One region of the Paenibacillus sp. TSM33 genome, then DNA from elsewhere that is predicted to be linked to it. Evidence: riboswitches for the same ligand, from Rfam matches in the RefSeq annotation. Region 1 holds a riboswitch; the other holds the start of a gene.
What was found. A riboswitch is a leader RNA that binds a small molecule or an ion and turns the genes downstream of it on or off. The one in region 1 is predicted to bind cyclic di-GMP.
Positions count from the first base shown of each region.

Region 2: linked by a shared signal. The riboswitch ahead of ACN6NF_RS01805 (collagen binding domain-containing protein) and the one ahead of ACN6NF_RS05935 (glycosyl hydrolase) in region 1 are both predicted to bind cyclic di-GMP.

Region 1 covers NZ_JBLZXB010000010.1:458,692-462,097, reverse strand. Annotated here, with positions in the region: gene ACN6NF_RS05940 (hypothetical protein) at 1-154, opposite strand, end outside; gene ACN6NF_RS05935 (glycosyl hydrolase) at 203-1,804, opposite strand; cyclic di-GMP riboswitch class I at 1,818-1,899, opposite strand; gene ACN6NF_RS05930 (sugar phosphate nucleotidyltransferase) at 2,055-3,406, opposite strand, start outside.
Region 2 covers NZ_JBLZXB010000005.1:32,287-35,692, forward strand. Annotated here, with positions in the region: gene ACN6NF_RS01805 (collagen binding domain-containing protein) at 1-1,583, opposite strand, end outside; cyclic di-GMP riboswitch class I at 1,817-1,897, opposite strand; gene ACN6NF_RS01810 (AraC family transcriptional regulator) at 1,948-2,829, opposite strand.

The DNA.
Region 1 (3,406 bases):
TCCATACTGGACTGGCCGCCGCTACCTTATCTGTCTGCAATTCTACACTTTTTGAAGGCGTGTATATAAACCAAGCGATCATGGCTAGAGCTGCGACCCCTAGTAATCCGGATAATACGACCGTATACCTATGGGTCAACCATTTTTTCATCATATGATACACCCTCTCTCCTCAAAATTTTTGACCGGGAAAGAGTATCTATCAAGGAAGAAACAAAGCGTTTCCGGGAACCACCGCTTTCGCTTCATGCTGACTTTCCCACATCAGACGTGCCATCGCATCGCCTTTTTCATCATAGTATTCTACTTTTAGATCTACCATTTTACCTGCTTCCAAAGCAATACTGCCTTTTCGCTCTGTCCAGCTTTGTTTGAACCAACTATCGATCACTAACTTGCCGTCCACCCATACACGAATACCATCATCGGATATGGTTGTGAACGTATAGGTCTCGCAGTATTGCGGCTTGATTTTACCCGTCCAGCGAACCGAGAACTGGTCGGCATTTACCTTTGGATCAGCAGCAATGGCGCGCCAGTTGTAGTCCAGCTTGCTGTCTGTACGGATCAAAACAGGACTGCCGCTCAAATTCATATTGTTGAAATATTCGCCTCGCAGCCCGTTCACATATACTACATCAGGAACGGAAGGAGGAGTCGGAGCTGGAGGAGCAATCACTACTGGTGAAGCTGGGAGAGGCTCACTTTGTCCCTCATCCGGTAAGGTCGGTACATCTGTCCCAGGTTGTTGGATTGCAGCCAGCCCATTTTTCACATCATCCCGTGTCAAACTCTTCGCATCGTTCATATAATCCTGTATTTGAGTGGTTGTGTTATTCTCGGTCAGCATCTTGCCCCAAGTCATGGAATACACCCATTTTGGCTGAGCCTGCAACACCTCAGAACTAGGTATCTCACCGTGCTCGCCAATGGCAATCGGCTTATTCCGTGCCAACTCGAGCAGTCCATCATAATGACTTTGCTTAAAATCATTGTTGTAGATGTCTACTGCCAAAATATCCACTTTGTCATCCCCCGGATATTTTGGGGTATACGGGACAGTGTAGGAATTGGGAGCATTGGGACTCCACACCCACAGCAGATTGTTCAATTGATGCGTGTTAACAAAACGGTCGTACATGATATTCCATAGCTGATTGAAATTGTTTTTGTTTCCCCACCAGAACCAGTCACCATTCATTTCGTGGTAAGGTCTCCACAATACGGGAACCCCTGCATCACGAAGCTGCTTTAACGATACAGCGACCTTATCCAGATCGGCAATGAGGAGGTTATACTGCGTAGTGCCTGGCGTGACGTATTTATTGAACTCCGCCTGACTTACTTTGGCCTGCACATTGGCCCAAGTCAGCGGTCTACCCGGCAGCGCTTCATGAAAAGTCATCGTCACAATGCCACCTGCTCTGCTCCAACGAATAGCGCTATCGACGACATTTTTACGTTGTGCTGCTTCTGTAGCGTCAGATTGACCGGAGATGGCTCCCATCTCATAGCCGTGCAGACCCACATACGCCTGGCTGATTTTTTGGACCTTGTTGCTTAATTCATCTGGACTTTCCAAATAATCATGCTGACCAGTGACTGTTTTCTTTCCAGAGATGCTGAGTAAATAATTGTATAGTTCACGGGCCTGAGTACAAGCGTCCGAATTAACAGGTTGTAATGAAGCGGCATTCACCACAGACAGAGAATCACCAAATCCGACGGGAAACAAAGAAAAAATTATAACTACGGGGAGTACATGACGTATCAGTCGATACAGAGGAATAAAATTGAATCTCACTTTTGCTCTTCCTTTCGGTAGCCAGGCTGCCATCCTTACGGGAAGGCCCTTTAGCTTTGCGTACCTGCCTTTCGACAGGGCTGCGTTTATCGTTGGAAGGAGTTTGGATTCCTTCTTAACCTAAGTATCGACTTTTTTTTACCAAAATTTAATAGGTCATGTTCATGAATTTACAGGTTTTCGCCCAATTTCGACAGTTTGGGTTATAAATTTTCATCAAATCTTCTTTATTTCGTTTTTACGAAAACGATTATGAGATAAATTGATGACGGGCAATTTCATTCCAATCCATGCAAAAGCGTACAATATCCTCTTCAACCAACTCAGAGCCAGTCTGCACCTCTATAAAATCCACATCGGTTACAGCCAAAATACTATGCTTGGTTCCTTCAGGGATACGGACTACGTCACCGGCCTTCACTTTGTGCAGCTTCTCATTCAAAATAATTTCCGCTTCGCCGCTAATAATGGTCCAGATTTCGCTTCGTTTGAAGTGAAGCTGGTAGCTGATATTTTTACCTTTGTGTACGCGGATTCGTTTGGTCAGTACCTCATTACCCTCGTCATACTTTACATAGTCTACAACTCGATACTGCCCCCAACGACGTTCTTCATACATTGGACGCTGATCATGAGCCTTGAGCACTTCCTTGATGCGTGGGCTTTCTGCCTTATTGGTCACAAGAATACCATCTGGGCTAGCGGCTACAATCAGATCATTCGTTCCAATGATCGCTACCGGAATGTCCAACTCATTAATAAGGCTTGTATTGACACAATCCTCCGTTACTACACCTCTGCCCACTTGCTGATTAGACATTTCTTCTGTGAGCGTATTCCAGGTGCCCAAATCCTTCCAAAAACCATCATAGGGAAGAACAACAATGTCCTTCTCTTTCTCAACGACTTCGTAGTCAAAGCTGATTTTCTCCAGAGATGCGTATTGCTTTTGCATTTCTTCATAATTCAGCGGCAAACCCTTGGATGCCAGGATATCCAGCAAATAGCTTAATTTGAATGCAAAAACCCCGCAGTTCCATAGAGCATTGCGTTCAATCAGACGCTCCGCCTGCTCCCGGTCGGGTTTCTCTTGAAAATGGCTCACTTCGCGATAGCCTGTGCTACCTTGAGTGGCATCGTTTTTCGGAATAATATAACCGTATTTCTCTGAAGGATAGGAAGGGACAACCCCGATTAATGCAAGCTTGCCTTCACTCTCCTGAAGTGTATGTTCCAGTTGGGCTACGGAAGCAAAGAAAGCATCCTCTACATAAGGATCTACAGGCAATATAGCTATAATTTCATCAGGCGAAACACCCGCAATGGAATATAGATAAGTCGCTGTCAGCGCAATCGCAGGAAAGGTATCTCTGCGTTCCGGCTCAACTATGATGCGCGTATTCGGTCCGACCTGACTCTGGATCATTTCAACCTGCGCTCTCCCTGTCGCAATAAACGAGGATTCGGATAGTCCGTTGTCTCCCAATTGTCTCCATACCCGCTGCACCATGGATTCCGAAATCCCTTCCGGGCTCTCCAGCACCTTCAAAAATTGTTTGGAACGGGAATCGTTGGATAACGGCCATAATCTTTTACCGGAAC
Region 2 (3,406 bases), on a different contig from region 1:
ACAATATTTTTCATGGTGTATGAGTCTGTATTAATGGTGATCACCCAAGGTATGACTTTCGTGTTGTAATTGGGCGTGTCATACATTTTAGTCATAACTCCGCTTGTGATTTCCGTCGATATGATTTTTTGGACTCCATCTGAGGTGATGATGTTTGTAATTTTTTCATCTTCATAGACGCGGCCTCTAGCCTGGGTCTGATATCGGATGGTATAGGCTGAATCTACGTCGAAGTTGAATTGAAGTTTGAACCCGTTACGGTCGGGATAATCAACCGGAATGACGGTGTACGCCCACGATGGAAGCTCCTCCAGTGTATTTCCCTTAAATACTTTCAAAGAACCGGGCAGCAAATTTTGGGTCTTGTTGAAATGATCAATTAAAAGGGCTTTGGCTTCGGGAATTTTTGTCTCGCCGAAGTTATATCTTATGGCCCATGTGAGTGTTTGCGTGGCATGATCATACTTTTCAACTTTTTTGGATAAAAATTCACCACGCTCCACCTGAACAGTAGCGGTGGCAGCAACGTTATCTATCGCATCTCCTGAAAGCGTCGCTGTGTTGGAAAAGCGAGTTTCGTTGCCGGTAATGTGCGTGGAGTATTGGATCTGATAGGCAGTGCTGATGCTCGCATCTTGAAAACGAATTGCAAATCCGGTCCCGGCTTGATCCGATTCAATGGCGTATTTACTCGTATTCACTAGTTCTTTAACAATGGTCGTGCCATCGATATTGACTTGCAGATGATAGAGTCGGATAGAGCCTCTCACGAGTTCCAGTCCTGAAGGAGTTGGATCGGTAATGAGGGCGTGTTTAACGGTGTTTAGCTGTTTGTTCACATCAATGGCCCAGTCGATCTGGTGGGTGCCATTTATTTTCCCTTGCTTGCTTAAGGTTGGTCCTGACTGGGGTTTTACATTTACGATGACCGTTTGAACCCCGTCTTTAATGGGAATCGCAATGATGACCTCTGTACTGCCTTTCACCGTTTCTTTTGTGAATTGGGTTTTAATTTGCAGTTTGCCGCTGACATGGGAATGGTTCTCTACATATTGGTTAAAGGTCATGATGACCTTACCCTGACGATCTACTGTAAAGAGCCCCACGGTCCCGTCTGTAGTCACTAGCGGAGATGAGATATCAGTGTAGATGACAAACTGTTCTGGTAAGTGAAAGGTGAAGGTATCCCCTGCTTTATAAGTATTGTCAGGAAGCTCCCATTCATAGCCAAGTTGGATGGCTGATCCGATGTCGAACTTACTATCGGGATTATATACCGCATCAATGATACGTCCAGCTTCGTCCTTCAAAATCAACTTCGTTAGTATACTCTGGGGAGCAGCTTCATTTTGAGACTTTGAATGAGTTGCTCCTTGAACAGAAGGGATAGTGTTTGAAGGGACCTCCTTAGCAGGTTCAGGGTTTGGGACCGCATATACAGCATCCGTAACGGTTGTAGGATCGGATACAGCACTCTGCGGCAGTTCAGGGGCTGGAGGATCTGCGTAAGCCAGCGTGGTGCTGAAAAAGCTTTGGACAATGAGCAATAAGGCAATAATCATGACATTTATTTTTGTTCCCATGCTCCAAGTGATTCTCCTGTTCATCGTAATATGGCAAGCTTCGGCGGTTGTTGTTATATTGTTTTCCTTCCCTCCTCCTAGTTCGAAATTAGTATATTCAGCATGCTAGGTTGACATGACTACCCCAACAGAAAAAAACCTTGATCATAGTGATCAAGGTTTTCTCTTCGAGAGAGGTATAGCGATATTTGTGATGGAGCTATGTAAAAAAGGCATAATAAAAAGCTCGTTCACCTGGTAACTGGCTGCCATCCGAGGAGGAAGGCCCTATAGTTTTGCGTCACTGTCTTTCGACAGCTTTGCCATTAGCTTGAATAGCTTGTTCGTCTATCGTCTATCAAACGGAGTACATGAGACCTCCTATTTACAGTTTGGAGCGGTTTCCCCATTTTTTACGGAAGGAATGAGGTGTTTCCCCTACATGTTCCTTGAATAGGTTGATAAAATGGCTCGTATTGGGAATCCCAACGTACCTTGCGATATCCACAATGGATATGTCACTGGTTTTAAGCCATCCCTGAGCGGCTGTGATCCGGACATTAATGAGATAATCAATTGGAGAAAATCCAATCTGTTTTTTGAAATTTTTAGCAAGATTAAATTTGTTTAGGTTGAACATGTCCGCCAGTGAGTCTAGCGTAATTCGTTCACAATAGGACTGGTCCAAGTACTGCTGCACCCGACGTACTTCGCTGAGCGTTCCAGCATTTACATGCCGCTGATCATAAGGATGCTGCAAAATGTACGTCAGTATTTCACCAATGAGTCTGGACGTTAGCAGCTCGCCGGAAAGGCTCCGATCAGACTGTCCGCAGATTAGAGCATGCAGCTTGTCCAATATAATAGACGGATTGTGCACGGATATTACCGGTTTATTATGCTTGGCAAATTGTTCGTAAAAATGCTCGATGAGGTTGCCGTACAGGTATAAGCTGATAAACTCCCAGGCTTCATCACCGGAGGTGCTGTATTGTACATATTCCTCGCAATTAACAAAAAACAAATCATGAGGCTTTAAAATATATTTCTTGTCCTGGTACAGTAACTCTCCCTTACCAGACAGCGTAAAAACAAGCAAAAAGGAGGTGAGCTCTTTCCTTTCTATTGTAAAATCAGAGGTTTTTTGGAAATATCCTAATTCCTGAATATATAAAAGGGATTGCTTGGCAAAAGCGGAGGGGGTGCGCACAATTACGACAGGTTCGCCGTTCCAGAGGCCCTCGATGTTTTTTTGGTCTGTTGTCATATTCAATTCCTTTACAAAAAAGCAATTTTATCTAGCTTATCTTGGTTTGTTTTACCAATATATAATGGCTGATTAAACATGATTTACTATTTAATAAAAGTTTATTTTATCACATTAAATATGTCTAATATCAAAATTTGCACTTTATAACATTAAATATGTCTATATATCAAATTAAGTGTGTTAGTTTTATAGAAGCCTCGCTTCTTATGGATATTCAACTTGGTCATCCGTATAAAAGGTCGAATATTGTTGAAAGAATTCTGAGGTCATCATGGATTCAAATCCTTTCTGGGGTCAAATATAGAATAGGGCTGAAAATAATATCTTACATGCCCATTCAACTTTTCTATTCACTTCTCCTTTCGGTTTAAGAAATTTAGGACTTGGTTCTGATAAAATGGTTCGTAAGGCTTATTATTAAAAATGAGATTTTGGACCCAATGTTCTGATTTGGTTCACGAACATGAATGTAAAAAAGAGAGATATATGCATAAAAAATTACGCAAAAAATGTTCTTATGTGTTGAATTAAATTACTCTCAACTTTGGAAATTACACAGGCAATGATATGATGG